Regions from separate parts of the Kitasatospora sp. NPDC053057 genome, predicted to be linked through region 2. Evidence: predicted binding sites of a transcription regulator. Region 2 holds the regulator's gene; each other region holds the start of a gene.

Region 1 (9,681 bases), on a different contig from region 2:
AGAGGTTCCAGGCCATCGCCTTGAGCCAGGCCACCGAGTCCACCGGGGTCCACTGCTCGGGCTTGTAGCCGCTGTTGACGGCGCCGAGCATGGCGTACTCCAGCGAGGCCTTCTCCCCGCCGGGGTGCTCGGCGAGCCAGGCGTTCACGCCGTCCGCGTAGGCCTGCAGGTACTTCTTGGTCTCGGGCGACAGCTTGGTGTCGTACTCCTTCTGCGCCACCTGGCGCCAGCCCATGGTGCGGATGAAGGAGTCGGTGTCGACCTGGCTGTCGCCGAACATCTCGGAGAGCCGGCCCGCGGTGATGTGCCGGCGGACGTCCATCTCCCAGAAGCGGTCCTGGGCCTGGACGTAGCCCTGGGCGCGGAACAGGTCCTCGGAGGTGTCCGCGTACAGCTGCGGGATGCCGTTGGCGTCGCGCTTGACGTCGACCGGCGCGCTCAGGCCCGCCACCTTGACCGTGCCATCCACCTCCGGGAAGGACGCACGGACCGCGGTGACCCCGCGGTAGCCGCCGTAGCCGACGCCGGCCACCAGCAGCACGACCAGCACGATCACGATCAGACGGGCGCGCCGGAACTTCTTCGAGCGGGGCATCTGGGTCCTTGCGGTCCTGACTTCGGGGCGGGCGGGCGTGTCCAGGGCCTGGGGCCGTGACAGGGAACCACATTAGGCCGAGTCGGCGGAGCGCTGTGACCGGGGGACCAAACTAAAGATATGGCAAAATGTTAGACTGAGTAACGATCCGCAACAGGAGCATTGACGACTTCTTGGCGGACCGGTGCTCGACAGCACCCCTCTCTGTACACACGGAACACCCCTGCACCACCTGACACCCCGCCCGCCCATGCCTGCCCGAGGTGCCACTGCGTGAACGTCGCCCATCTGAACCAGCTCCTGCTCGAAGCCTCCGTGATCCTGCTCTTCGCGGTGGTCGCCGTCCGGTTCTCGACCCGATCAGGACTGCCCAGTCTGCTGATCTACCTCGGGATCGGCGTCGCACTGGGCCAGAACGGGATCGGCGTCACCTTCAACAACGCCGAACTGACCCAGGTGCTCGGCTACGCGGCACTCGTGGTGATCCTGGCCGAGGGCGGCCTCAAGACCAGCTGGCGCGAGGTCAGACCGGCGATGCCGGCGGCCACCGTACTGGCCACCGTCGGCGTCGGGATAAGCGTCTTCGTCACCGCGGCCGGCGCCCACTGGCTGGTCGGCCTGGACTGGCGGACCTCGCTGCTGCTCGGCGCGATCGTCTCCTCCACCGACGCCGCGGCCGTCTTCTCGGTGCTGCGGATGGTCCCGCTGCCTCACCGGCTCACCGGTCTGCTGGAGGCCGAGTCCGGCTTCAACGACGCGCCCGTGGTCATCCTGGTCGTCGCCTTCGCCTCCACCGGCGAACTGGACACCTGGTACGTGCTGCTCGGCACGATAGTCGCCGAGCTGGCGATCGGCGCGGCGGTCGGCCTGGCCGTCGGCAAGCTCGGCGCGTACGCGATCAAGCACGTCGCGCTGCCCTCCTCGGGCCTGTACCCGATCGCCGTGGTGGCGCTGACCGTGCTCGCCTACGCCGGCGGCTCGCTGCTGCACGGCTCCGGCTTCCTCGCCGTCTACATCAGCGCGGTGATCCTCGGGAACTCCAAGCTCCCGCACGGACCGGCCGTGCGCGGCTTCGCCGACGGGCTGGCCTGGATCGGGCAGATCGGCATGTTCGTGCTGCTCGGACTGCTCGCCGCGCCCGAGAGCATGGGCGACGCCGTGGTGCCCGCGCTGGTGATCGGCGGGGTGCTGGTCTTCCTGGCCCGGCCGCTGTCCGTGGTGCTCACGCTGACCCCGTTCAAGGTGCCCGGCCGCGAGCAGGCCCTGCTGAGCTGGGCCGGGCTGCGCGGCGCGGTGCCCATCGTGCTGGCCACCATCCCGGTGGTCTCCGGCGCCCACGAGGCCGAGGACGTGTTCAACATCGTCTTCATCCTGGTCGTCGTCTTCACCCTGCTCCAGGGGCCGACCCTGCCCTGGATGGCCAAGCGGCTGAAGATCGGCGAGGGCGCGATGGGCCAGGACCTCGACATCGAGTCCGCGCCGCTGGAGAAGCTGCGCGGGCACCTGCTGTCGATCACGCTCTCGCCGACCTCGCGGATGTCCGGCGTGGAGATCAGCGAGCTGCGGCTGCCCAAGGGGGCGGCGGTCACCCTGGTCGTGCGGGAGGGCAACTCCTTCGTGCCGGACAAGGCGACGATGCTGCGCGGCGGGGACGAGCTGCTGGTGGTCACCACGGACGAGGTGAGCGAGGCGGCGGAGCGGCGGCTGCGGGCCGTGGACAAGGGCGGCAAGCTGGCGGGGTGGCTGAACGCACGGTGACGGCCGGGGCTGCTCGGGCGGTGACGGCCGGATAGCTGAACGCACGGTGACGGCCGGGACTGCTGTGCCATGGGTGGCCTGGCGGAATCTACGCGCGTAACTGTATGCTGGTTCGACTACGCCGTATAACTACCGTTAGACCACCCCCAGCATCTGCCTGACGCAGAGTTGGCGCGACCGCTCGGCGGCCGCGGTCCGGCCCCGGCCCACCAGGCCCGGCCGGCCCGGTATCTACCCCGGTCGACGCGCGAGAGGACGACTCTCGGCGCCGTCGGGGCCACCCCATGCCCTGCCGCGCTACCAGGCAGCAGGAAGGACCGACCGTGACGGCCCGCCGAACGGTCGAGATCACCGCGGACTCCACGTCGCTCACCGCGGACAGCACCCCCGACAGCGCGACCACCCCCACGACCGCACCCGCCAAGGTCGGGTACGGCGCGCTGCTGCGCACGCCCGGTGCCTGGACGTTCCTGGCCCCCGCCTTCATCGCGCGGCTGCCCTACGCGATGCTCAGCATGGGCATCCTGCTGCTGGTCAAGGACACCCACGGCTCGTACGGCACCGCCGGCACCGTCACGGCGATCGCCGCCGTCGCGCAGGCCCTGATCGGCCCGCAGACCGGGCGGCTCGCCGACCGGTACGGGCAGGCCGCCGTCCTGGTCCCGACCGTCGCGGTGCACGCGGCCTCGGTCGGCCTGCTGATCGCGCTGGCGCTCGGCCACGCGCCGGCCTGGTGCCTGTTCCTGGCCGCCGTTCCGGCCGGCGCGAGCGTCCCGCAGATCGGCGCGATGGTCCGGGCGCGCTGGATCGCCACCATCGGCGCCGAGGGTGCCTCCGCCCACTCGGCGGCCAAGGTGAGCACCGCGTTCGCCTTCGAGTCCGTGACGGACGAGTTCACCTTCGTGATCGGCCCCATCCTGGCCGCCAAGATCGCCACCTCGGTCAGTCCGTCCACCGCGCTGATCACGGAGGCCGCGCTGACCTTCGTCGGCGGACTGGTCTTCGCCGCCCAGCGCCGCACCGCACCGGCCCGGACCGCCCCGCAGCCCGGAACGCGACGCGCCTCCGCGCTGACCTCGCCCGGCGTCCGGCTGCTGGCCGGCGTGATCCTCGGGGTGGGGGCCGTGTTCGGCGGGATGCAGGTCTCGGTGAACGCCTTCGCCGACTCGGTCGGCCAGCACGACGCCGCCGGCACCGTGTACGGGATCTTCGCGGGCGGCTCGATGGTGGCGGGCGTGCTCTACGGCGTCATCGCCTGGCGGCGGGCCGTCCAGCACCGGATGGTCATCAGCTACGCGCTGCTGGTGGTCGGCTGCTCGACGCTGTGGGCGATGCCCAACCTGGTCACGCTGTCGATCGCCGGGCTGGTCTGCGGCCTGGCCATCGCCCCGACCCTCATCAGTGGCTACACCCTGGTCGAGACCCTGGTCGAGGACGGGGCCAAGACCGAGGCGTTCACCTGGCTGACCGGCGCCATCGGCCTGGGCCTGGCCGTCGGCTCGATGGTGGCCGGGCGACTGATCGACGGCCACGGTCCGTCCGCCGGGTTCCTGGTGCCGCTGGTCGGCGCGGGCCTCGGGCTGGTCGCGCTGGTGTCGATGCGGCACCTGCTGGTCGCACCGAGCCGGACCAGCCAGGTGGTGGCGGGGTCCGCCGAGCGGGCCGGCGCGGGGCAGCTGGTCGGCGCGGCCAAGGGCTGAGCGAGCGGTCGAACGCGGCCCGTACCGGCTCATCTCACACCGGATTCGCTGGACTGATCCAACGGAATACCGCATCATTGACCATCGTTAGCACTCATCAGGCGAGAGTGCCAGGAGGAAGACAAGTGCCCACGTACCAGTACCAGTGCACCGAGTGCGGCAGCGGCCTGGAGGCGGTGCAGAAGTTCACCGACGAGGCGCTGACCACGTGCCCCGACTGCCAGGGACGGCTCCGCAAGGTCTTCTCGGCCGTGGGTGTCGTGTTCAAGGGCTCGGGCTTCTACCGGACCGACAGCCGCTCGTCCTCCAGCAGCTCGGTGGGCGCGGGTTCGTCCGCCGGATCCTCGACGTCGTCGTCGACGTCGGGTTCGTCCGGCTCGTCGAGCACTTCGGGCTCGTCCGGTTCGTCGAGCTCGTCCAACTCGTCCAGCTCGTCCAGCAGCCCGGCTCCGGCCGCGAGCTGAGCTCGGCTCCCGGGGCTCCCGGGAGCTCCTGAGGCTTCACGGGAAGGCCCGTCGGCCCCGCTTCGCGCGGGGGCGGCGGGCCTTTTCGCGTTGCTCTTCGTGCTCTCGCGCGTCGTCCGTCAGTTTTCGGAGGTCGGACTCACTCGTGTGAGTGTACGAAGTTGTCCACAGGGGCGGGGTTGTCCACAGGCTGTGGGAATCGGCTTTCCGGCGGCGGCGGGAGCGAGCATCGTGTGGGTCACCGAGCGGTGACCGACCGCATGGTGACCGACCGAATCCGGAGGTGCCCGATGACGACCATGAGCCTGTCCGTTCCGCTGCCCGCGCCCACCGTGCCGCCCCGGCAGGAGGTGCCGAGCTTCCCGCCGATCCGGCGTGGGTGCGGCGGGTGGCACCGCTGGCGCCGGGCCGTCCGACGGCGGGCCGGGGTGCCCGCGCTGGTGCTGCTCGCGGTGGCCGCGGCGCTCGCGTTCGGGCCCGCACGGGCCGCGCTGCCGCCGTCCTCGGGGGGCGCGGTGGGCCGTACGGGTTGTCAATCCGGGCTTCCGGAAGATCACCCGTAACCGTGGAACGACTTCGTCGTTCGAGGCGGCATGAAAGGCTTCAAGGAATTCCTGCTGCGTGGAAATGTCGTCGAACTCGCCGTCGCCGTCGTCATCGGCGCGGCCTTCACCAACATCGTCAACGCCTTCGTCAAGGGCGTGATCAATCCGATCGTCGGTGTGTTCGGGACGAAGGACCTGGCGTCCTACAGTTCCTGCCTCAAGGGGCCCTGCGAGGTGAGCGGCACCGGTGAGGTCACGTCCGGAATCCTCATCCTGTGGGGGTCGGTGCTCAGCGCCGCCCTGCAGTTCCTGATCACCGCCGCCGTCGTCTACTTCGTCCTGATCGTGCCGATGAACCGGATGGCGGCCAGGCGCAAGAGCGTCGCCGAGGAGGCGGCCGAGGCCGAGGCCAAGGAGGTCCAACTGCTGACCGAGATCCGCGACGCGCTGCTCACGGCGCGCTGATCCCCGGTTCCGGTCCCCGTTCCCTAGTCCCCCGTTCCCTAGTCCCTCGCTCCCTAGCCCCTCGCTCCCTAGCCCCCGTGGTGCGGCGGGCGCTGGCTCAGGTACCAGTCCAGCCCCCGCCCACCGCTCTCCCCAGCCCCGGGTCGGTCGCCCCAGCCGGCGTCGGTGTCGTCCCGGGACTGCTGGTCCAGCGGGTCGCGGAAGACCAGGCGGGCCTTGACCTTGGCCGAGGCCGCGTCCTGACCGCCCTCGGCCTTCGGCTGCCGCTGGTCCTGCTCCTCCTGCCCCTGCTCTCCCTGCCCTTGCCCCTGTTCCTGTCGTTGCTCGCTCACTCTGTCCACTCCCCTGCCGATCCCCTGTTCACGGTCTGACCTGTCCCTCCAGCCTAAGAGGCCCGCGACGCGCCACGGGCCCTGGTGCGGAGCGCTCCGCACCAGGGCCCGGGTGGTCGACCTCGGCCGTCAACCGTCAGGCGGCTTCGAAGCCCGCGTGGTCGGCGATCTTCTTCAGTTCGGCCAGGGCGTGCTTCTCGATCTGGCGGATCCGCTCGCGAGTGAGGCCGTGCTGCTTGCCCACCTCGGTGAGGGTGCGCTCGCGGCCGTCCTCCATGCCGTAGCGGGAGCGGATGATCGAGGCCGTGCGGTCGTCCAGCCGCCCGATCAGGTCGTCCAGCTCCTCGCGGCGGAGCATGACCATCACGGCGTCCTCGGGGGACGTCGCCCCGGTGTCCTCCACCAGGTCGCCGAACTGGGTCTCGCCCTCGTCGTCGACCGACATGTTGAGGCTGACCGGGTCCCGCGCCCAGTCCAGCACGTCCTTGATCCGGGCCTCGGTGGTGTCCAGCTCGGCCGCGATCTCGGCCGGCTCCGCCTCGCGGCCCAGCTCCTTGGACTTCTCGCGCTGCACCCGGCGGATCCGGCCGAGCTCCTCGACCAGGTGCACGGGCAGCCGGATCGTGCGGGACTGGTCGGCGATCGAGCGGGTGATCGCCTGCCGGATCCACCACGTCGCGTAGGTGGAGAACTTGAAGCCCTTGGCGTAGTCGAACTTCTCGACGGCGCGCACCAGGCCGGCATTGCCCTCCTGGATGAGGTCCAGCAGCGGCAGCCCGCTGCGCGGGTAGCGGCGGGCGACCGCCACGACCAGACGGAGGTTCGAGCGGATGAAGACGTCCTTGGCGCGCTCGGCGTCGGCGGCTATCGCCTCCAGCTCCTCGCGCGTGACGCCGTCGGGGAGTTCACCCTCGTCCAGCATGTGCTGGGCGTACACGCCGGCCTCGATCCGCAGCGAGAGCTCGACCTCCTCGGCGGCATCGAGCAGGGGCGTCCTGGCGATCTCGTCGAGGTACATACCGACCAAGTCACGGTCGGCCTCAAGGTTGGTCGGGCGGGCCGCGCGAGTCCGGTCGGCCCTGTCGCGAACGACGGCACGGGTGGCCATGCTTGCTCCCTTTGCTGGAATTGCCGAGGTCTGCCTGCCTGCCCCGAGAGGGCAAGAAGTGCGGGCCCAAAAGGGCTCACACGTAACGATCCAACGAACAGATTCCGGACAACATTCCCAAGTCGCTCAGATTCTTCCCGGCAATGCAGTATCCTGCCGGTTTTCACCCCGGATCTGGACACTCAGTGACCGATCAGGCACCTCATGTGCCCGTCCGCGACCGCCCGTAGAGCACTTCTTCACAGGCCGCACACGCAACCGTCGCCCATTCGTTGAACAGCCGGGCGATCGCACACGTTCCCGCGCGCCCCCGTATTCCACCCGCGCTCGCATCCCGGCGCACGCAGGTCCTCCGCACAAAAGATGCCGAATCGCTATCACCTCAGCTCCCGATCGGCGCAGGGCGCTGGGAAGGTACCAGGCATGCACCTGACCAACAGCACGACCTCCGTCACTGTGCGTCAGCGTCGCCTCCTTCGGGACGCGTCGCTCGCGCTGGGCTGCGCCGCGCTGTTCTGCCTCCTGGCGACGCTGGTGACGGGCCACTGGCACCCCCTGCACCAGTTCGACCAGGACTGGATCAGCGGACTCCACGATTACGCACGGGACCACCGGATCTGGACCGCCGCGGTGCAGACCCTCTCCGACATCGGCGGCCCCGTCACGATGCGTGCACTACTCGGCATCGCGGCCGCCTGGCTCTGGCTGATCGGCGCCCGGGTGCTGGCCGGCTGGGTGGCCGCCCAGGCACTGGTCGGCTGGGGCACCCAGTGGGCGCTCAAGCTGGCCGTCGACCGGCAGCGGCCCGCCTTCTCCGACCCGGTCTCGCACGCCGGCGGCCCGGCGTTCCCCTCCGGGCACGCGATGGCCTCGGCGATCACCTGCGCCGTCCTGGTCGGCCTGCTCTGGTACCGGGTCGACCGCCGGGGCCGAACCGCCGCCTGCGCGGTGGCCGCGGCGACGGTGCTGACCATCGGCTGGACCCGGACCGCCCTCGGGGTGCACTGGCCCAGCGACGTGGTGGCGGGCTGGCTGGCCGCCGGCGTCGTGCTGGGCGTCGTGACGGCCGTGATCGAACTCTGGCGGCCGGGAGCGCTGGCCCGGGACGTACGGCGGGTCAACTGGCGGACCAGGCCACGGGTCCAGCGGGTCATCGTGTCGTCCGCCAGGGCGCCGCGCACCGATGAACCGCACGCCGACGGTCCGCTGGGCGGCGACCCACTGGGCGGCGGCCTGATGGACGGCGGCCTGATGGACGGCGACCCGCTGGGCGGCGCCGAGTCGGGCGTGCCCGGCCGGGACGGTCCGGCCGACCGCCCGGACGCGCCGGTCCGCTGAGGCCGCGGGCCCCGGGGAGCCGCCCCGGGAACGCCGAAGGCCCTCCGCCGGATCCGGCGAAGGGCCCGAGAGCGGGCGGCAGCGGTCAGGCCTTGCCCGGGATGGTCCGCACGGTGTGCCAGGCGTAGGCGAGCAGGGCGGCGGTCAGCACCAGGAAGACCGCACTGGAGATCAGTTGGGCCTCCCAGAAGTAGCCGTTCGGCTGGTACTCGACCGCCACGCCGCCGTCCGCGAGCCGGGTCAGCGAGGTCTGGTGCCAGTACAGGATCGCCATCTGGTAGTCCGTCACACCGCGTCCGAAGGTGGTGGTGGGCGCGACCATGGTCGCCAGCTTCGGCATCACCAGGGTGAGCACGATCTGGGCGGACCATGGGTGCACTGCCTTTCGGGAGTCGTGCGGCCTTGCGCGGGTCAGCCGGCGTGCCGCGACGCGGACGCCCCGGCCTGGGCGCCGCGGAGGGTGCCGAGCACGATCTCGGCGAGCGTGGCCGAGGCCGGCACCCGCTCCGCCATCCCGCCCGGACTGCTGCGGTCCAGGCCGGCGATCAGCCGCAGCAGCGTGGACTTCCCCGCGCCGACCAGGCCGACCAGCGCCGTGATGGACCCCTCCGGCAGTTCGAACCCGCAGTCCTGGAGGACCTACTTGTCCCCGTAGCTCTTCCCTACGCCTCTGGCCTGAAGGGCCATCATGCGCGCGCCCACCCCATGAGCTTTCTCCCCCTGTCGCGCGTGCACCGGGATTCCCCGACATCGCCAATGTGGACATGTGCACGACATTCAGCTAATACCCACGGGTCCGACCCGTGGTGAATTCTCCGGCGAACCCGCCCGGGAAGACCGACGGCGAACCATCGGAGGTTCGATTACCGCAGGGCCACAAGAAGAATGCGTGATTCCGGAATTCCCACGGACCCGCTCGACCGGCGAACCGGGGGCCCGACCTCGCCGTTCCTCCGGATCCGGCGGCTCCGGGTCCGCCGGCCCTCCGGCGGACCTGCCGGTACCCGCTCTCGACCGAGCCATGGCGGGCGGGCCGGTGAGGGGTGGAAATGCCGCAGGCCCTCCGGCCCGTGGTGGGCGGAGGGCCTGCGAGCTGCGGTTCTGTTGTGCCCCAGACAGGAATCGAACCTGCGACACCGGCTTTAGGAGAGCCGTGCTCTATCCCCTGAGCTACTGAGGCGTGGCCGGTCGGTGACCAGGCCGTTCACAGCGTACCGGATCGGGGGTGAGCCGGGGGTGGCGGACCGGGGAACGGCGAAGGGGGAGCCGGATGGGCCGGCTCCCCCTTCGGGGGTCGGGGAGGGGTCAGAGGAGGCGCAGCAGGCGGGACTGGATGGACGGCGGGTTGAGGTCGGCCTGGAGGGCCACCGGGACCT
Region 2 (9,681 bases):
CGATGATCGGATGACCGGGATCTTCGAGAACCTGGAGGTTCCGGAAGGCGTCAAGGCCGAACTCATCAGGGGGGAAATCGTGATGATGGCCGGGCCTGACATGGTCCACAACCTCATCGTTTCCGCGATTCAGCACCAGACCCCGTACGCCCGGTGGCGGGCGCTTCAGACCCAGGATCTGATCATCTCCGGCGAGGCCAGCGAACCCCAACCGGATCTGGTCGTGTTCGAGCGCGGTGTCGTCCCGGAGGCGGGCCGTCTGCTGTCCGCCTCCGCGGTGACCTTGGTGGTGGAGGTGGTCTCCAAGACCAGCGTGCACCGGGACTACCGGACCAAGCGTGAGATGTACGCCCAAGGCGGGATTCCGGCGTACCTCATCGTCGATCCGCTCAAGGGCGTGTGCGTGCTCCTCACGGATCTGACCACTGACACGCCTTCGGGTACCCCGGTGTACTGGTCCGAGCGGACCACCAAGTTCGGTGACCCGATTCATGTCGACCTGCTTGACATCGCCCTGGACACCTCGGAGTTCCAGACCTACTCCTGACCGGGCAGGGCGGTGAAGTCGATCAACTCCTCGACCTTCGCGAGGAGTTCGGGCTCCAGGTCCTTATAGGAGTTCACCTTCGACAGGATGTGCTTCCAGGCCGCCGGGGTGTCCGTCGGCCAGCCGAGGCGGCGGCAGGTGCCCTCCTTCCAGTCCTCGCCGCGGGGGACGGCGGGCCAGGCGGGGATGCCGACGCTGGAGGGCTTCACGGCCTGCCAGATGTCGATGTAGGGGTGGCCGACGATCAGGACGTTCTCGCCGGTGACCTGGGCGGCGATGCGGTGTTCCTTCGTTCCCGGGAGCAGGTGGTCGACCAGGACACCGAGGCGGCGGCCGGGGCCGGGGGCGAAGCCGGCGACGATCGCGGGGAGGTCGTCGATGCCCTGGAGGTACTCGACGACGACGCCCTCGATCCGCAGGTCGTCGCCCCAGACCCGTTCGACCAGTTCGGCGTCGTGCCGGCCCTCGACGTAGATGCGGGACTCGCGGGCGACCCGGGCGCGGGCGCCGGGGACGGCGACGGAGCCGGAGGCGGTGCGGCCCGGCGTACGGGCGGGGGCGGGGCCGGTCGGGCGGACCAGGGTCACCACTCGGCCCTCCAGCAGGAAGCCGCGCGGCACCATCGGGAACACCCGGTGCTTGCCGAAACGGTCCTCCAGAGTGACGGTGAAGCCCTCCGCGGTCTTCTCGCAGCGCACCACCGCCCCGCAGAAACCGGTGGCCGCCTCCTCGACCACCAGGTCCCGCTCGGCGGCCACCTCGGGTGCCGGCTGCTGCTTCTTCCACGGCGGGGTGAGGTCGGGTCCGTACTGGTGGCTGCGCATGGAGGCGACTATACGGACGGGCCGTCAGAGACGCCGCCGGGCATCGGGGCGAAGGGGTAGAACGTGCCCTCACTCGACCCTTGTACACGGACACGGCGCGCCACATTGCGCACAACATAATTCCTGTTCGCCAACTGGCTCGACCGGTGCACACTGCTCGGCGTGACAGAGACCGAAGAGAAGACCAGTCAACCCATTGAGTGGTGCGTCATCGCCAACGTGGCGCGCCTGACCACCCATGGACCCGGCGGAGAGGAGGTCCAGTCCGGCCTCAAGCACTTCCCGCCCGGAGCGAAGCTCCGGGTGCTTCCGCCCCGCTACCAGGACGAGGACGATCGGCTCCAGGTGATCGGGATCCACCGTGGGGGTCGCAGGCGGCAGATCTCCATGGTCCTCTTCCGACGGCACCTGGAGAACTTCCGGGTCAAGGCCGTCTACAGCCCTGCGGTGCAGAAGGTACGGGAAGAAGGCGGTTACTGGAACTGGGGCCGCGTGTGGTGCTGCCCGGAGATGGCACAGCCCTGGGCCGATCGATGGAACGCTCTTGCCGCCGGGCAACCGTCCCAGGAGTTTCCGCCATGGCCGGTCCGGTCGACCTTCGGTCCTGACGCCGGGCCCTGTCCTCACCAAGTTCCAGGAACCGTCTGAGGAGCTGAGGCATCGCTGATCACAGCTCTCACTCCTCCATGCCCGGGGCGCCCCAGACGGGGAACCAGCGGGACAGGTCCGGCTCGATCCGAAGATCATTCTTGAGGAGGTTGGAGATCTCGATCTCCAGAGGGTTGTTCCGTTTCTCCTGGCCAGGCTGTTTACACACCGGGTAGAAGGTGCCGCGCTTGTAGAGGTAGACCAGGGCCAGCGACTGCCCCTCCGGATTGCGGAAGCCGACCAGCGAGCAGAGCAGCTGCGGGCCGAAGCCGTTCGCCTCCAGCTCGCTGTTGACCGCGTGCAGGTCGTTCACCAGTTCCGGCAGTTCCTGGGGGGTGTGCCGGGCGAGCAGCCAGGAGTAGCCGTAGCCGTCCTTGGAGGCCTCCACCGGGACGCCGCCGCGCTCGGTGTCGGCGTCCAGCAGCGCCCGGACCTGCTGCTCCACCTGGACGAAGGACGCGCCCTCGACGGCAGCGAAGCAGACCGAGCCGAGCCCGGTGGGCAGGAACCCGGCCGCGGCCTCCAGGGTGAGTGCGGCGGACGGCACACCGAACAGCTGGTCGAGGTCGGGCTTGACGGGCTTGGTGCGGCCGAACAGGGCGTCCAGGAATCCCACGGGGGTCCTTTCGTGAACGGGGTCGTAACGGGTCAGCGGCCGAGCTGCTCGGAGATCTTCGCCAGCTGGGCCAGTCGCTTCTCCAGCGTCGGGTGGGTGGAGAGCAGCTGGGAGGCGGTCTCCTTGGCGTTCAGCGCGGGGGCGAAGTAGAAGGCGTTGTAGGGCTGCGACTTGCGCAGGTCCTCGGTGGGGATGGCGGAGATCTGCCCGGTCACCTTGGTGAGGGCGGAGGCCAGGGCGCTGGGCCGTCCGGTGAGCTGGGCGGCGGCCCGGTCGGCGGCCAGCTCGCGGTAGCGGGAGAGCAGCCGGGTGAGCAGGAAGCTGATGGCGTAGACGACCATCGACACCAGCGGGATGATCAGCGCCGCGATGGCCGCGTTCTGGTCGTTGTTGTTGCGGCCGCCGCCCATGAACCCGCCGTACATGGCGATCCGGGTCATCGCCCCGGCGAGCACGCCGAGGAAGCCGGCGATGGTCATCACCGCGACGTCCCGGTGGGCGACGTGCGACAGCTCGTGCGCCAGGACGCCCTCCAGTTCCTCCGGTTCGAGCCGGCGCAACAGGCCGGTGGTCACGCACACCACGGCGTTCTGCGGGTTGCGGCCGGTGGCGAAGGCGTTGGGCATGTCGTTGTCGGCGACCGCCACGCGGGGCTTGGGCATGTCGGCCAGGGCGCAGAGCCGGTCGATGGTGCCGTGCAGCTGGGGGTACTGCTCCTCGGTCACCGGCCGGGCGCCCATGGCCCGCTCGGTGATCTTGTCGCTGAACCAGAACTGGGCCACGAACAGCCCGCCGGAGATCAGCACGATCAGCGGCCAGGCCCCGCGCAGCAGCGCGATCAGCAGGCCCGTGAAACCGACGTACAGCAGCCCGATCACGAACATCGTCGCGACCATGCGGCCGGTCAGGCCGCGGTCGGGCGCGAAACGGGTGTGCTGGCCCGAGCTCGACATCTCTTGCTCCTCCGTTCGCCGTCGCTTTCGATGCTGCCACCCGGACGGCCCCGGGGCACCACCCCCGCACGCGGAGTGTCGTGGTGGCCGTCCGGAACTGCGGGCAGGATCACCCTGGCCGGGCCGTTCCTGCGGTAGGACCCGGGCCGTACACTGGCAGGTACGGTTTTGGCACTCGTGTGCGCAGAGTGCCAAGGTCGGGCCCTCCGAGGAGCGGCTCGCAGCATCACAGACGGACAACGTGCGAAGACGGAGGTGCGTGCCCCATGGCCGGTGAGGTCCGCCAGCTGGACGACCGCAAGCTCGCCGTGCTGCGCGCGATCGTCCAGGACTACGTGGGCACCGAGGAGCCGGTCGGCTCCAAGGCCCTGGTGGAGCGGCACAACCTCGGGGTGTCCCCGGCCACGGTCCGCAACGACATGGCGGCGCTGGAGGAGGAGGGGTACATCCACCAGCCGCACACCAGCGCCGGGCGCATCCCCACCGACAAGGGCTACCGGCTGTTCGTCGACAAGCTCGCCGAGATCAAGCCGATGAGCTCCCCGGAGCGCCGGGCGATCCGGCACTTCCTGGACGGCGCCGTCGACCTGGACGACGTGGTCAGGCGCACGGTGCGGCTGCTCGCCCAGCTGACCCGGCAGGTCGCCGTGGTGCAGTACCCCTCGCTCACCCGCTCCACCGTCCGGCACATCGAGCTGGTGGCGCTCGCCCCGGCCAAGGTGATGCTGGTGCTGATCACCAACACCGGCCGGGTCGAGCAGCGGATGATCGACTGCCCGGGCACGGTCGGCGAGACGGTCCTGGCGGACCTGCGGGCGCGGATCAACGCGCGGGCGGCCGGCCAGCGGCTTCCGGACGTCCCGGGACTGCTGGAGGAGCTGCCGGGGATCTTCGAGCAGGTCGACCGGCCGACCGTCAGTACTGTCCTGGCGACGCTGTTCGAGGCGCTCGCCGAACAGAACGAGGAGCGGATCATGCTGGCCGGCACGGCCAACCTGACCCGCTTCGGGCACGACTTCCCGCTCACCATCCAGCCGGTGCTGGAGGCCCTGGAGGAGCAGGTCGTCCTGCTCCGCCTCCTGGGTGAGACCGCGGACGCCGCGATGACGGTCCGGATCGGGCGGGAGAACGCGTACGAAGGGCTGAATTCCACCTCGGTCGTTTCGGTCGGCTACGGTTCGGGCGACGAGAGCGTGGCGAAACTGGGCGTGATCGGTCCGACCCGGATGGACTACCCGGGCACAATGGGGGCGGTGCGAGCGGTGGCACGGTACGTGGGGCAGATCCTGGCCGAGTCGTAGCAAGCAACCGCCGTCGGAAGTCCGGCGGCGGTGTCCAGTCGCACTACTACAGGCGGAACAAGCGGAGCATTTGGTGGCCACGGACTACTACGCGGTACTCGGCGTCCGACGGGATGCGGGGCAGGACGAGATCAAGAAGGCGTTCCGGCGCCTGGCACGCGAACTGCACCCGGACGTCAACCCGGACCCGAAGACGCAGGAGCGGTTCAAGGAGATCAACGCCGCCTACGAGGTGCTCTCCGATCCGCAGAAGCGCCAGGTCTACGACCTCGGCGGCGACCCGCTGTCGCCCGGCGGCGGTGGCGCGGGCGGCTTCGGCGCCGGCGCGGCGGGCTTCGGCTTCTCCGACATCATGGACGCCTTCTTCGGCGCCGCGGCCGGCCAGCGCGGCCCGCGCTCGCGCACCCGCCGCGGCCAGGACGCCATGATCCGGCTGGAGATCACCCTGGAGGAGGCCGCCTTCGGCACCACCAAGGAACTCCAGGTCGACACCGCCGTCACCTGCACCACGTGCAACGGCGAGGGCGCGGCCCCCGGCACCTCCGCCCAGACCTGCGACATGTGCCGCGGCAAGGGCGAGGTCTCCCAGGTCACCCGGTCCTTCCTGGGCCAGGTCATGACCTCCCGCCCGTGCCCGCAGTGCCAGGGCTTCGGCACCGTCGTGCCGACCCCGTGCCCCGAGTGCGCGGGCGACGGCCGGGTGCGGGCCCGCCGCACCCTGACGGTCAAGATCCCGGCCGGTGTGGACAACGGCACCCGGATCCAGCTGGCCGGCGAGGGCGAGGTCGGCCCCGGCGGCGGCCCGGCCGGCGACCTGTACGTCGAGATCGCCGAGACCAGCCACAGCGTCTTCCAGCGGCGCGGGGACGACCTGCACTGCACCGTCACCATCCCGATGACGGCCGCCGCGCTCGGCACCCAGGTGCCGCTGCAGACCCTGGACGGGCTGGAGGAGGTCGACATCCGGCCCGGCACCCAGTCCGGCCAGTCGATCCCGCTGCACGGCCGGGGCATCACCCACCTGCGCGGGGGCGGCCGGGGTGACCTGATAGTGCATGTCGAGGTGCAGACGCCCACCAAGCTCGACCCCGAGCAGGAGGAGCTGCTGCGCCGGCTCTCCATACTGCGCGGCGAGGAGCGGCCGTCCGGCCAGTTCGCGCCGGGCCAGCAGGGCCTGTTCTCGCGCCTGAAGGACGCCTTCAACGGCCGGTAGTCGTCCGGGAAGGGGTGCCGGGGGCAGTTCCCCGGCACCCCTTCCGTGTTGTCCCCATTCGGCCGCAGGCCCCTCCTGGAAAGGTCCTCGTCATGACCGCGCCCGTCTTCGTCGTCGAGACCGAGCGGATCGCCGCCGCCGCGCCCGGGACCGTGGTGCGGCTCGACGGCGCCGAGGGGCGGCACGCGGCGGCGGTGAAGCGGCTGACGGCCGGCGAGGCGGTGACCCTGGCGGACGGGCTGGGCCTGGGCGTGGACGGCACCGTCGCCGAGGTACTGGGCAAGGACGCCATCGACGTCACGGTGGACGCCGTGCGGCGGGAGCCGGAGCCGGCGCCGCGGATCGTGGTCGTCCAGGCGCTGCCCAAGGGCGACCGCGGCGAGCTGGCCGTGGAGACCATGACCGAGGTCGGCGTGGACGTGGTGATCCCGTGGGCCGCCTCCCGGTGCATCACCCAGTGGAAGGGCGAGCGCGGCGCCAAGGCGCTCGCCAAGTGGCGGGCCACCGCCCGGGAGGCGGGCAAGCAGTCCCGTCGGCTGCGCTTCCCCGAGGTGCGCGAACCGATGACCACCCGGCAGCTGGCGCCGCTGCTCGCCGGGGCCGCCCTCGCCGCCGTGCTGCACGAGGAGGGTGCCGAGCCGCTCGCGCAGACCGCGCTGCCCGCCGGCGGGGACATCGTGCTGGTGGTCGGCCCGGAGGGCGGGGTCTCCCCGGAGGAGCTGGCCGCCTTCGCCGAGGCGGGCGCCAAGCCGTACCGGCTGGGCCCCTCGGTGCTGCGCACCTCGACCGCCGGGGTGGCCGCCGGGGCGCTGCTGCTGGGGCGCACCGGCCGCTGGGCGTAGGGCTTGTCGGACGCGCCTCAGGGCCCGTCCGCGCTCCCCGTGCGCCCGCCGGGAGTCTCGGGAAAACGGAGCGGCTCGTACCCGCACCTGCTTACGCTGACCGGGTGACGGACTCCCTGAGCACCACCGCGGGCGCCTATCTGCGCCACCCCCATCTGCACGGTGAGCTGGCCGCCTTCGTCGCCGAGGACGACCTGTGGCTCGCCCCGCTGGACGGCGGCCGGGCCTGGCGGCTGACGGCCGATCACCTGCCGGTGCACCACCCCAGGTTCTCCCCGGACGGGCGGCACATCGCCTTCACCTCCACCCGGGACGGCGCCCCCGAGGTGCACGTGGTGCCGGTGGACGGCGGTCCGTCGAGGCGGCTGACGTACTGGGGCAGTCAGCAGACCCAGGTGCACGGCTGGACGGCGGACGGGCGCCCCATCGCCGCCACCACCGCGGGCGAGGCCACCCTGCGCCGCACCCACGCGTACGCCGTGCCGCTGGACGGCGGCGAGCCGCAGCGGCTGCCGTACGGGCTGGTCGGCGGGCTGGCCTTCGAGCCGGACGGCGACCGGGTGCTGCTGGTCAGTGCCAACAACCGCGAGCCGGCCTGGTGGAAGCGCTACCGGGGCGGCCGGGCGGGCAAGTTGTGGCTCGGCCGGGACGAATTCGTCCGGATCCACGAGGAGTTGGACGGTCAGCTCGGCTCGCCGCTGTGGGTCGGCGAGCGGATCGGGTTCCTGTCCGACCACGAGGGCGTCGGTGAGCTGTACTCCAGCCGCCCGGACGGCTCCGACCTGCGCCGCCACAGCACAGACCCGGACGGCTTCTACGCCCGCAACGCCAGCACCGACGGCACCCGGGTGGTCTTCCACCGGGCCGGCGACCTCTGGCTGCTGGACGACCTGGAGGGTGCCGCGCCCCGCCGCCTGGACGTCCGGCTGGCCGGCCCGCGCGCCGGCCGGCGCCCCCGCCCGGTCCACGCCGGGCACTGGCTGGAGACCGCCGCCCCCGACCGCACCGGCCGGGCCTCCGCCGTGGTGGTGCGCGGCAGCGTGCACTGGCTGACCCACCGGGAGGGCCCGGCCCGGGTGCTGGACGAGACGCCGGGCGTGCGCGGGCGGCTGGCCCGGGTGGTGCCGGGGGAGGACGGCGCCCAGGGCGTGCTGTGGGTCTCGGACGCCGAGGGCGAGGACGCGCTGGAGTTCGCGCCCGCCGTGGACGGCGCCGCGCGCCGCCGGCTGGCGGCCGGGCGGCTCGGCCGGGTCAACTCGCTGACCGTCTCCCCGGACGGCCGGCAGGCCGCGCTCGGCGTGCACGACGGCCGGGTGCTGCTGGTGGCGCTCGCCGACGGCGCCGTGCACGAGCTGGCCCGCAGCCGGGACGGCGAGGTCAGCGGGCTGACCTTCAGCCCGGATTCGGCCTGGCTGGCCTGGTCCCGCCCGGTGCACGGCCTCGGCCCGTACTCGCTGCGCCACATCGTGCTGGCCGACCTGGCCACCCGCACCGTCAGCGAGGCCACCCAGCCGCGCTTCTTCGACACCTCGCCGGCCTTCACCGCGGACGGCCGCCACCTGGCCTTCCTGTCGGTGCGCAACTTCGACCCGGTGTACGACTCGCACGGCTTCGACATGGCCTTCCCGGGCGGCTGCCGCCCGTACCTGATCACGCTGGCCGCCGACACGCCCTCGCCGTTCGGGCCGCAGCGGGCCGGGCGCCCGCTCGGCGGGGAGGAGGACGAGCCGCGCGGCAAGAAGGAGGACGGCGAGACCGACGCCCTGCCGGTGACCAGGGTCGACCTGGACGGCCTCGCCGACCGGATCGTGCCCTTCCCGGTCGAGGGCGGCCGTTTCGGCCGGCTGCGCGCCGCCAAGGACGGCGTGCTGTGGACCCGTTCCCCGCTGCTCGGCGAACTGGGCGACGACGCGGCCTCGTTGGACGACGAGCGGCCCCGGCCGGTGCTGGAGCGGTTCGACCTGAAGCGGCGCCGCGCCGAGCAACTGGTGCACGGCCTGGACGACTTCGCGGTCAGCGGGGACGGCACCCGGGTCGCCGTGCTGGACGAGGGCGAGCTGCGGATCGTCCCGGCCGACCACAAGGCGGGCGGCGAGGACGACGAGACCGCCGTCGACCTCACCCGGCTGAGGGTGACCGTCGATCCGGCCGCCGAGTGGCGCCAGATGTACTCCGAGAACGGCCGCCTGATGCGCGACAACTTCTGGCGCTCGGACCTCGGCGGCCTCGACTGGGCGGGCGTGCTGGAACGCTACCGCCCGCTGGTGGAGCGGATAGGCTCGCACGACGAACTGGTCGACCTGCTCTGGGAGGTGCACGGCGAACTCGGCACCTCGCACGCCTACGTGCTCCCGTACGGCCGACCCACCGAGCCGGCCCGCCGGCAGGGGCTGCTCGGCGCCGACCTGGTCAAGGACGGCGAGCAGTGGCGGGTCGCCCGGATCCTGCCCGGCGAGTCCTCCGACCCCCGGGCCCGCTCGCCGCTGGCCGCGCCCGGCGCGGCGATCCGCTCGGGCGACGCGGTCCTCGCCGTCAACGGGCGCCCGGTGGACCCGGTCACCGGGCCGGCGCCGCTACTGGCCGGCACCGCCGGGCAGCCGGTCGAGCTGACCGTGGCCGGCAAGGACGGCACGGACCTCCGCCATCCGGTCGTCGTCCCGCTCGCCGACGAGGAGCCGCTGCGCTACCACGACTGGGTGGCCGGCCGGCGGGCCGCCGTGCGCGAGCTGTCCGGCGG
Region 3 (9,681 bases), on a different contig from region 2:
GGCGCGCGAGGCGTCCTTGTGCAGGTACCCGCGGGCACCCGCGGCCACCGCGAGCGCGACGCCGTCGAGGTCCTCGGCGACGGTGAGCATGATGATCCGGGCGCCCGGGTCGGCGGACAGCAGCCGCCGGACGGTCTCGACCCCGCCGAGGCCGGGCATCCGGACGTCCATCAGGACGAGATCGGAGCGGTCGGCCACCCAGCGGCGGAGAACCTCCTCCCCGTTCGTCGCGGTGGTGACCCGGTCCACACCGGGTACGGTCGCGACGGCGCGGCGAAGCGCCTCGCGGGCGAGCGGGGAATCGTCGCAAACGAGAACGGAAGTCATGACCGTCGTCCTCCGCAGCTGATCCGCGTCACGTTGAGCCTCCTGGCTGGTACGAACCTCTCCGACACGGCCGATCGGCGACAGACTTCGTCCTGATCGCCCCGACTTGCCCGCGATCGTTCCCGACGTCCGGCGCCCGCTAACCGCCTCCGCACTTCCAACGACCGTCACTCGAATGAGTTACGGCCTTCAGGGCATCTCCACCACTGTACGTGGCCAACCCATTACCGATCAGCCGCATCGCGGTGCACACGCCGCACTTTTGCGCAGCTCGCGCGCGGTCGGCGTACGACCCGCACACCGGTGCGGCGTGTCGCGCGCCCCTCGGCCACCCGATTGCCACGCCCGAGCCCAGCGAAAGCCCATGCCCACTTTGCCCGTTTTTATAGCTTTCGTATGGTCATTGACTGTTGTGCCAGTGTGTGGGTGACTTGTCCATGGAGTTGCCTTAAGTCATATTTCCAGGTGTCCATACCAGCGCGGGACGCCCCGCCGGGCACCGCTCGGCAGCAGCCCGCCGAAAAGCCCGGCCGCCGCCGACCGCCTCTGAAGGGAATGAGCCATGGCAGATTTCTCCCGTCTCCCCGGTCCCAACGCGGACCTCTGGGACTGGCAGCTCTCGGCAGCCTGCCGCGGCGTGGACAGCTCGCTCTTCTTCCACCCCGAGGGCGAGCGCGGGGCGGCGCGCAGCTCGCGCGAGGCCAGCGCCAAGGAGGTGTGCATGCGCTGTCCGGTGATCGCGGAGTGCGCCGCGCACGCCCTGGCGGTCCGTGAGCCGTACGGCGTCTGGGGCGGGATGACGGAGGACGAGCGCGAGGAGATGCTGGGCCGCTCGCGGCACCGCCTGGTGGAGGTCCCGCTGGCCCCGCCGGCGGTCGCGCACCGTTAGACCCGCCTCCGCGGTGCGCTGTGGAGAAACGTTTCTTCGCGGCGCTTCAGGCCCCTGCCACCCCATTCGGGGGCACGAGGCCCCCGGTCACCGACCGTCAGCGGTCGGCCGCCGCACCCGCCAGCCGCTCCTGCATCAGCGCGACGGCCGGGACCTCGGCCAGGTCCGGCAGGGTCAGCGCCACCACCTGGCGCACCGCCGGCACCCCGGAGGCCGTCCGCACCGGCACCGTCGACACACCGTCAGGACGCACCGACTGCAGAGCCAGTCGGGGCAGCACCGCCACCCCGAGCCCGGCCGCCACCAGGCCGACCACCGCCGGGTAGTCGTCGGTCGCGAAGTCGATCCGGGGCTCGAAACCCGCCCCCGCGCACAGCTCCACCAGGTGCCCCCGGCACTGCGGGCAGCCGGCGATCCACTGCTCCCCCGCCAGCTCGGCCAGCCCCACCGGCCCGCCCCGCCCGGCCAGCGGGTGACCGGCGGGCAGCAGGCCCACCAGCGGATCGTCCAGCAGCGGGGTGACCACCAGATCGGACCAGTCGGTGCCAGCCGACAGCTGCTGCGCCTCCAGGTTCGCCTCGGCCCGCGCCTCCCGCGGCGAGCCGTGCGCGGGCGCCGGCACCACGGTCGCACCGTCGGACTGCGGGTAGCGGAAGGCCAGCGCGATCTCGCACTCGCCGCCGCGCAGCATCGCCAGCGACTCCGGCGGCTCGGCCTCGACCAGCGACACGCGCACCCCCGGATGGCTGTCCCGCAGGCGGGCGACCGCGGGCGGCACCAGGGTGGAACTCGCGGTCGGGAAGGAGACCAGCCGCACCCGTCCGGCCCGCAGCCCGGCGATCGCGGCGACCTCCTCCTCGGCGGCGGAGAGCCCGGCCAGGATTCCGGTGGCATGCTTGAGCAGGACCCGCCCGGCCTCGCTGAGCTGCATCCCGCGGCCCGAGCGGACCACCAGCGGGGTGTCCACCGACTTCTCCAGGGCCTTCATCTGCTGGCTGATGGCAGGCTGCGTACACCCCAGCTCGCGGGCGGCGGCGGAGAAGGAGCCGGTGCGGGCGACGGCACGCAGGACGCGCAGATGGCGGGCCTCGATCATGCCTCAGTTATAAGGCAATCTTTGCATTCTGCAAAATTCTACTGATAGCTGAAGCCTCAAGCGCGGGTGAGTGACAGCCGGAGGCCCGGCCCGACTCCCCGAGGGAGCGGACCGGGCCTCCGGTCAGGCGTCGGTGCCTCAGTGCGAGTGGCCGTGGCCGCCGTGCGAGTGACCGGCCTCGGCCTCCTCCTCCTTCTTCTCCACCACGAGGGTCTCGGTGGTGAGGAGCAGGGAGGCGATCGAGGCGGCGTTCTCCAGGGCGGAGCGGGTGACCTTGACCGGGTCGATGACGCCGGCCTTCACCAGGTCGCCGTACTCGCCGGTGGCCGCGTTGTAGCCCTGGCCGGCCTCCAGCTCGGAGACCTTGGAGGTGATGACGTAGCCCTCCAGGCCGGCGTTCTGGGCGATCCAGCGCAGCGGCTCGTGCAGCGCCTTGCGGACCACGGCGACACCGGTGGCTTCGTCACCCGACAGGCCCAGGCCGTCGTTCAGCACCTTGGCGGCGTGGACCAGGGAGGCGCCACCACCGGCGACGATGCCCTCCTCGACCGCGGCGCGGGTCGCCGAGATGGCGTCCTCCAGGCGGTGCTTGCGCTCCTTCAGCTCCACCTCGGTGGCGGCGCCGACCTTGATGACGCAGACGCCGCCGGCCAGCTTGGCCAGGCGCTCCTGCAGCTTCTCGCGGTCCCAGTCGGAGTCGGTCGCGGCGATCTCGCCCTTGATCTGGGCGACGCGGCCGGCCACGGCCTCGGAGTCACCGGCACCGTCGACGATGGTGGTGTCGTCCTTGGTGATGGTCACGCGGCGGGCGGTGCCCAGCACGTCCAGACCGGCCTGGTCGAGCTTGAGGCCGACCTCCTCGGAGATGACCGTGCCGCCGGTCAGGACGGCCAGGTCGCCGAGGATCGCCTTGCGGCGGTCGCCGAAGCCCGGGGCCTTGACGGCGACGGCGTTGAAGGTGCCGCGGATCTTGTTCACGACCAGGGTCGACAGCGCCTCGCCGTCGACGTCCTCGGCGATGATCAGCAGCGGCTTGGAGGCACCGCTCTGCAGGATCTTCTCCAGCAGCGGCAGCAGCTCCTGGATGGAGGAGATCTTGCCCTGGTTGATCAGGATGTACGGGTCCTCGAGGACCGCCTCCTGACGCTCCGCGTCGGTGACGAAGTACGGCGACAGGTAGCCCTTGTCGAACTGCATGCCCTCGGTGAAGTCCAGCTCCACGCCGAAGGTGTTCGACTCCTCGACGGTGATGACACCGTCCTTGCCGACCTTGTCGATCGCCTCGGCGATCAGCTCGCCGACCTGGGTGTCCTGCGCGGAGAGGGACGCGACGGCGGCGACGTCGTCCTTGCCCTCGATCTCGCGGGCGATGGACAGCAGGTGCTCGGAGACGGCGGCGACGGCCTTGTCGATGCCCTTCTTCAGAGCGGCCGGGCCGGCACCGGCGGCGACGTTGCGCAGACCCTCGTTGACCAGGGCCTGGGCCAGCACGGTGGCGGTGGTGGTGCCGTCACCCGCGACGTCGTTGGTCTTGGTCGCGACCTCCTTGACGAGCTGCGCGCCAAGGTTCTCGTACGGGTCGTCCAGCTCGACCTCACGGGCGATGGTGACACCGTCGTTGGTGATGGTCGGGGCGCCGAACTTCTTGTCGATGACGACGTTGCGGCCCTTGGGGCCGATGGTCACCTTGACGGTGTCGGCCAGCTTGTTGACACCGCGCTCCAGCGAGCGGCGGGCGTCCTCGTCGAACTGCAGGATCTTCGCCATGTTCCCTATTCCCTCGGGGCTGCGGCCGGCCCACCGGCCGCCGAACTACGTGAACCAACAACCACGCCCCGGGCCCCTGTCACTTGGGACACGGATCCGGGGCGGGTCGGAACGACTTACTTCTCGATGCCGCGTTACTTCTCGATGATGGCGAGAACGTCGCGAGCCGAGAGGACGAGGTACTCCTCGCCCTGGTACTTCACCTCGGTGCCGCCGTACTTCGAGTACAGGACGATGTCACCGACGGCGACGTCGAGCGGCAGACGCTGGCCGTCCTCGAAGCGGCCCGGGCCGACAGCCAGGACGACGCCCTCCTGGGGCTTCTCCTTGGCGGTGTCCGGGATAACCAGGCCGGAGGCCGTGGTGGTCTCGGCGTCGAGCGGCTGGACCACGATGCGGTCCTCGAGCGGCTTGATGGCAACCTTGCTGCTGGTGGTCACGTCCGAGCTCCCCTTCGGAGATTACGGGGTTTTCTAACGGGTAGGGGCGAACCTGCGGGCCTGCCGTCGCGGGGGTCAGACACACGTCTTCGCGTTAGCACTCCCCCAGTGGGGAGTGCCAAGGATGACCATAGGCTGCGGTTAGCACTCAGTCAACCAGAGTGCCAACGGCGCGCCCGACGGACTCTGATTGCCTCCCCTGACCGGTCAGAATGACCTCGTGGACACCGAGAACCTCCAGCCCCTGCTGACACCCCAGGGTCAGGCCCTGCTCGCCGAGCTGCGCGAGTTCGCTCCCGAGGAGGAGCTGGCGCTGGCCACCCGGCTGCGGCGGGAGCACCCGGCGGAGCTGGTGTCGGCGGCGTTCGGGCAGGCGCGGCTGCGGCAGCGGGCGCGGGCGAAGTTCGGGGCGGACGCCGACCTGATGTACTTCACGCCCAACGGGGTCGAGCAGTCCACCCGGCGCAGCGTGGCCGAGTGGCGGGCGCGCCGCTTCGCCGAGTTGGGCGTACGGCGGCTGGCGGACCTGTGCTGCGGCATCGGCGGGGACGTACTGGCGCTGGCCCGGGCCGGGATCCGGGTGCTGGCCGTCGACAAGGACCCGGCGGCCTGCGCCGCCACCGCGGCCAACGCCGCCGCGCTGGGTCTGGCCGAACTGGTCGAGGTGGTCTGCGCGGACGTCGCCGAGGTGGACGTGACCGGCTACGACGCGGTGTTCACCGACCCGGCCCGGCGCACCTCGCGCGGCCGGGTGTTCGACCCGGAGGCGTACGCGCCGCCGCTCTCCTGGGCGATCGAGGCCGGGCGGCGGACCCCGATCGGCGCCCTGAAGGTCGCCCCGGGCATCCCCCACGAGGCCGTCCCGGCGGACGCCGAGGCGGAGTGGGTGTCCGACCACGGGGACGTCAAGGAGGCGGTGCTCTGGTTCGGCACCGGGGCGACCCGCCCGCACCGCGCCACCCTGCTGCCGCAGGCCGCCAGCCTGACCGGCGGCGACCTGCCCGACCCGCCGGCCGGCCCGGTCGGGCGGTACCTGTACGAGCCGGACGGCGCGGTGATCCGGGCGCACCTGGTGGCCGAGGTGGCCGAGCAGGTCGGCGGCCGGCTGATCGACCCGAAGATCGCCTACCTGACCTCGGACCGGCTGATCGCCACCCCGTACGCGCACGCCTTCGAGCTCACCGACGTGCTGCCCTTCCACATCAAGAAGCTGAAGGCGCTGCTGCGCGAGCGCGGGGTCGGCACGGTGGTGATCAAGAAGCGCGGGATGGCGATCACCCCGGAGGAGCTGCGCCGTCAGCTCAAGCCCTCCGGGCCGAACACCGTCACGGTGATCCTCAGCCGCACCGACAACGGGCCGCTGATGATGCTGGGCCAGCCGGTGCAGACGCCTCAGGAGGCCGGCGGCTGGATGTAGTCGTCCAGCCGGGCCACCGAGAAGCCCTGCTCCTGGATCCGGGCGAGCAGGTCCGCGAACATCTGGGTCATCGTGGCGCCCTTGAGCTCCTTGGGGCCGCGGAAGTGCGCCAGGATGATGTCGCCGGGCTTCAGCTTCTTGTCGCCCGCCTGGTACTGCATGTCGTGGATCTGCATCGACTCGCGCCAGAGCACGATCGCGCGCGGGCCGCACTGCTGCACCGAGTTGTTGAGCGTCGGGGTGTTGGCGCCGTCGCCGAACGGCGGGCGGAACAGCAGCGGGGCGGTGCCGTACTGCTGGGTGAGCGCGGCCTGGTCCTCGCAGATCTCGGACTTCTGCTTGTCCGGCGGAAGCTTGCTCATCACCGGGTGGGTGACGGTGTGGTTCTGGATGTGGTTGCCGAGCGCCTGGAGCGGCTTGAAGTAGCCGTAGTCGTTCTTGACGATGTCCTTGGTCAGGAACATCGTGATCGGCACCTTGAGGTCGGTCAGCATCTCGACGAACTTCGGGTCCTTCTCGGCGCCGTCGTCGATGGTGATGAAGACGACCTTGTCGGTGGTCTTCACGTCGCTGAACACCGGTACGGTGCCCGTGCGTTCGAGCTTGATGGGCTTGTCGGCGGGCGGCGCGGGGGCCGGGGTCAGCGGCTTGAGGTTCCACTTCGCCCAGGCCGCGGCGTCGCCCTCGGCCGGGGCCGCGCCGGGCGTGGTGGCCGCGGCGCCCGGCGTGCCGCCACCGCCGGACGGCTGGGGCGCCGCAGACGCGGCCTTGGTCCCGGGTGCGGCGCCGCCGCCGTCCCCGTTGTCGCCGCAGGCGGTGGCGAAGGCCAGCAGGGCCAGCGCCCCCGCCACGTACGTCCTGGTCCTGCTTCGCCCGTCCCTGTTCACCGCACCGCGCTCCCGGTCCCGTCCAGCTTTCTCTCAGCTATGCACGGTAGCGGCCGCCGCGGCGGTTCCCGACCACCGTCTACTCGACGTGCTCGCTGACGAAGGACCAACGGTGCACCGGGCGGCCGAGCAGCTCGGCCGGCGGGTCGGCGACCGGTGCCGGCTCGCCGTCCCACCAGGTGATCAGCAGCACCCGCTCACCGGGCGCGGAGAACAGTTCGGTCCGGGCGAGCCCGGCCGCGCCGCGCAGCGCGGGCAGCGCGAACTCCCGCACCCAGGCCGCGAGTTCAGCCGATCGGCCGTCCGCCGCCCGGGCCTCCCACATCGCGGCGACGGTCACGCGGCGCCGCCGCCGAGGGCGTCGTAGGCCTGGCCGTGGAGATCGCCGTGTTCGATCACCGCAGCCGGCACGTGGACGTCGGTGACGGGCAGCGAGGAGTCCGCCGACAGGTCGAAGGCGGAGGGGGCGCGGTCGCGCCACACCATCTCGGAGCCCAGCGCCGCCACCATCGCGCCGTTGTCGGTGCACAGGCCCGGCCGGGGCACCCGCAGCCGGATGCCGGCCCGGTCGCAGCGCTGCTGGGCCATCTCGCGCAGCCGGGAGTTGGCCGCGACGCCGCCGCCGATCATCAGGTGGTCGACGCCGTTGTCCTTGCAGGCCTTGACGGCCTTGCGGGTGAGCACATCGGTGACCGCCTCCTGGAAGGAGGCCGCGACGTCGGCGATCGGTACCTCCTCGCCGGCCCGGCGCTTGGCCTCCACCCAGCGGGCGACGGCGGTCTTCAGACCGGAGAAGGAGAAGTCGTACTCGGGGTCGTTCTTCCCGCTCAGGCCGCGCGGGAAGTTGATCGCCTTGGGGTCGCCCTCGCGGGCCGTCCGGTCGACGATCGGGCCGCCCGGGAAGCCCAGGCCGAGCACCCGGGCGACCTTGTCGAAGGCCTCGCCGGCGGCGTCGTCGATGGTCGCGCCGAGCGGGCGGACGTCCGCGGTGATGTCCTCGCTGAGCAGCAGCGAGGAGTGCCCGCCGGAGACCAGCAGGGCCATCGTCGGCGAGGGCAGCCGGCCGTGCTCCAGCTGGTCGACGCAGATGTGCGAGGCGAGGTGGTTGACCCCGTACAGCGGCTTGTCCAGCGCCCAGGCGTACGCCTTCGCCGCGCTGACGCCGACCAGCAGCGCACCGGCCAGGCCGGGGCCGGCGGTGACGGCGATGCCGTCCAGGTCGCTGGCCTTGACCCCGGCGGTGTCCAGGGCGCGCTGGATGGTCGGGACCATCGCCTCCAGGTGGGCGCGGCTGGCGATCTCCGGGACGACGCCGCCGAAGCGGGCGTGGTCGTTGACGCTGGAGGCGACCGCGTCGGCCAGCAGCGTGGTGCCGCGCACGATGCCGACGCCGGTCTCGTCGCAGGAGGTCTCGATGCCGAGGACGAGCGGTTCGTCAGCCATGGGGGGTGTCCTCAATGTCCTTCGGGTCGGTGCTGTCAGTGCTGGGGTGTTCGAGGCGCATCACCAGCGCGTCGATGTTGGCGGGCTGGTAGTAGCCGCGCCGGATGCCCACCGGTTCGAAGCCGTGGCGCTCGTACAGCCGCTGGGCGCGCTGGTTGTCCACCCGTACCTCCAGCAGCAGGTCGGCGCAGCCGCGCCGGGCGGCCTCGTGGATCAGGTCGGTGAGCAGCGCCGTACCGAGGCCGGCGCCCTGGTGGCGCTCGTCGACGGCGATGGTCTGGACGTCGCCCTCGCCGGCGACGGCCATCAGACCGGCGTAGCCGACGATCGTGCCGTCCGCGGCGGTGGCGACCGAGTAGTGGCGGGTGCCGCCGGGGTGGGCCTCGGCGAGCTCGGACCAGAACATCCCGTGGGACCAGGCGTCCTCGGGGAACAGCCTGAGCTCCAGGTCCATCACCGGCTCGATGTCCCACCAGCGCATCGGGCGCAGGGTGGTGCCGTGGTTCACGCCGGGAGCACCGCCTTGCCCCCCAGAACGGTCTTGTAGCCGGCCGGGACCTGGGCGTCCGGGCGGCGCAGGTACAGCGGCACGTTCGGCAGCAGCTCGCGACCGGCGGTCAGCTCGGCGGCCGCGAAGCCGGCCAGGGCGCCGGCCGAGACGTGCTCGGGGCCGTGCGCGCCCGGGAAGGCGTCGGGGTAGAGCAGCGCGCCGGCGCCGACCGAGCGGGCCGCGGGCGTCAGCTCGGCCGGGCGGTCCACGCCGGGGCCCTCGGTGCGGCTGCCGTCGGCGTCGTACGAGGCCCAGTAGACCTCCTTGCGGCGCGCGTCGGTGGCGACGGTGAACGGCTGTCCGGCCAGGCCCTCGGCGCGGGCCTGGAAGGCGATCGCGTCCAGGGTGCAGACGCCGTGCACCGGCAGGCCGAGCGCGTGGCCGAGCGCGGCGGCGGTCACCAGGCCGACCCGCAGGCCGGTGTACGGGCCGGGGCCGACGCCGACCGCGATCCCGGTGAGCCGGTGCTTGTCCACCCCGGCGGCCCGCAGGACCTGGTCGATCGCGGGCAGCAGCAGTTCGCCGTGGCGCCTGGCGTCGACCTGGTGGGTCTCGGCGAGGACCGCGGTGCCGTCGTGGACGGCGGCGGTGACGGCGGGGGTAGCGGTGTCGAACGCGAGCAGCAGCACGGGGTCAAGGTTAGACCGACGTTCGGCCGACCGGCTGATCGAGCTGGTGTCCCCCTCCGGAACACACGTGCAAGGGCGCTGCCGAGCGGCCAGGGGGACCTGGCACGATTAGGGCGGTACGAACAACGGACGGCGGCGGGAGCGGGCACGTGGCGAAGATGGGTCCTGGAGTGGTGGTCACGGGGCTGACCCTGGGGGCCCTGGCGGTGGTGAGCCTGCTGGCCTTCCAGGCCAAC

The links. The regulator HrcA, encoded in region 2, represses chaperone genes, less so after heat shock. The targets are predictions, from matches to a motif close to TTNGCACTCNGNNNNNCNGAGTGCNAA.
Region 1: a site for HrcA is predicted at 4,141-4,167, ahead of ACIG5E_RS16355 (FmdB family zinc ribbon protein). Genes of this name have one in related genera too.
Region 3: a site for HrcA is predicted at 4,661-4,687, ahead of groES (co-chaperone GroES). Genes of this name have one in related genera too.

What each region holds. Positions count from the first base shown of each region.
Region 1 covers NZ_JBITZP010000013.1:96,149-105,829, reverse strand. Annotated here, with positions in the region: gene ACIG5E_RS16370 (penicillin acylase family protein) at 1-595, opposite strand, end outside; gene ACIG5E_RS16365 (potassium/proton antiporter) at 869-2,353, shown strand; gene ACIG5E_RS16360 (MFS transporter) at 2,794-4,053, shown strand; gene ACIG5E_RS16355 (FmdB family zinc ribbon protein) at 4,179-4,517, shown strand; gene ACIG5E_RS16350 (hypothetical protein) at 4,808-5,080, shown strand; gene mscL (large conductance mechanosensitive channel protein MscL) at 5,111-5,527, shown strand; gene ACIG5E_RS16340 (hypothetical protein) at 5,596-5,859, opposite strand; gene ACIG5E_RS16335 (sigma-70 family RNA polymerase sigma factor) at 5,996-6,967, opposite strand; gene ACIG5E_RS16330 (phosphatase PAP2 family protein) at 7,391-8,305, shown strand; gene ACIG5E_RS16325 (hypothetical protein) at 8,391-8,684, opposite strand; gene ACIG5E_RS16320 (hypothetical protein) at 8,717-8,887, opposite strand; tRNA gene ACIG5E_RS16315 (tRNA-Arg) at 9,413-9,485, opposite strand; gene ACIG5E_RS16310 (D-alanyl-D-alanine carboxypeptidase) at 9,611-9,681, opposite strand, start outside.
Region 2 covers NZ_JBITZP010000029.1:17,497-27,177, forward strand. Annotated here, with positions in the region: gene ACIG5E_RS26700 (Uma2 family endonuclease) at 1-547, shown strand, start outside; gene ACIG5E_RS26705 (DUF3097 domain-containing protein) at 538-1,371, opposite strand; gene ACIG5E_RS26710 (hypothetical protein) at 1,534-2,019, shown strand; gene ACIG5E_RS26715 (hypothetical protein) at 2,048-2,635, opposite strand; gene htpX (zinc metalloprotease HtpX) at 2,668-3,588, opposite strand; gene hrcA (heat-inducible transcriptional repressor HrcA) at 3,855-4,889, shown strand; gene dnaJ (molecular chaperone DnaJ) at 4,963-6,102, shown strand; gene ACIG5E_RS26735 (16S rRNA (uracil(1498)-N(3))-methyltransferase) at 6,195-6,944, shown strand; gene ACIG5E_RS26740 (PDZ domain-containing protein) at 7,049-9,681, shown strand, end outside.
Region 3 covers NZ_JBITZP010000020.1:99,064-108,744, reverse strand. Annotated here, with positions in the region: gene ACIG5E_RS22045 (response regulator transcription factor) at 1-327, opposite strand, end outside; gene ACIG5E_RS22040 (WhiB family transcriptional regulator) at 890-1,216, shown strand; gene ACIG5E_RS22035 (LysR family transcriptional regulator) at 1,314-2,312, opposite strand; gene groL (chaperonin GroEL) at 2,451-4,079, opposite strand; gene groES (co-chaperone GroES) at 4,214-4,519, opposite strand; gene ACIG5E_RS22020 (methyltransferase domain-containing protein) at 4,740-5,936, shown strand; gene ACIG5E_RS22015 (polysaccharide deacetylase family protein) at 5,912-6,823, opposite strand; gene ACIG5E_RS22010 (hypothetical protein) at 6,903-7,163, opposite strand; gene tsaD (tRNA (adenosine(37)-N6)-threonylcarbamoyltransferase complex transferase subunit TsaD) at 7,160-8,266, opposite strand; gene rimI (ribosomal protein S18-alanine N-acetyltransferase) at 8,259-8,747, opposite strand; gene tsaB (tRNA (adenosine(37)-N6)-threonylcarbamoyltransferase complex dimerization subunit type 1 TsaB) at 8,771-9,445, opposite strand; gene ACIG5E_RS21990 (hypothetical protein) at 9,604-9,681, shown strand, end outside.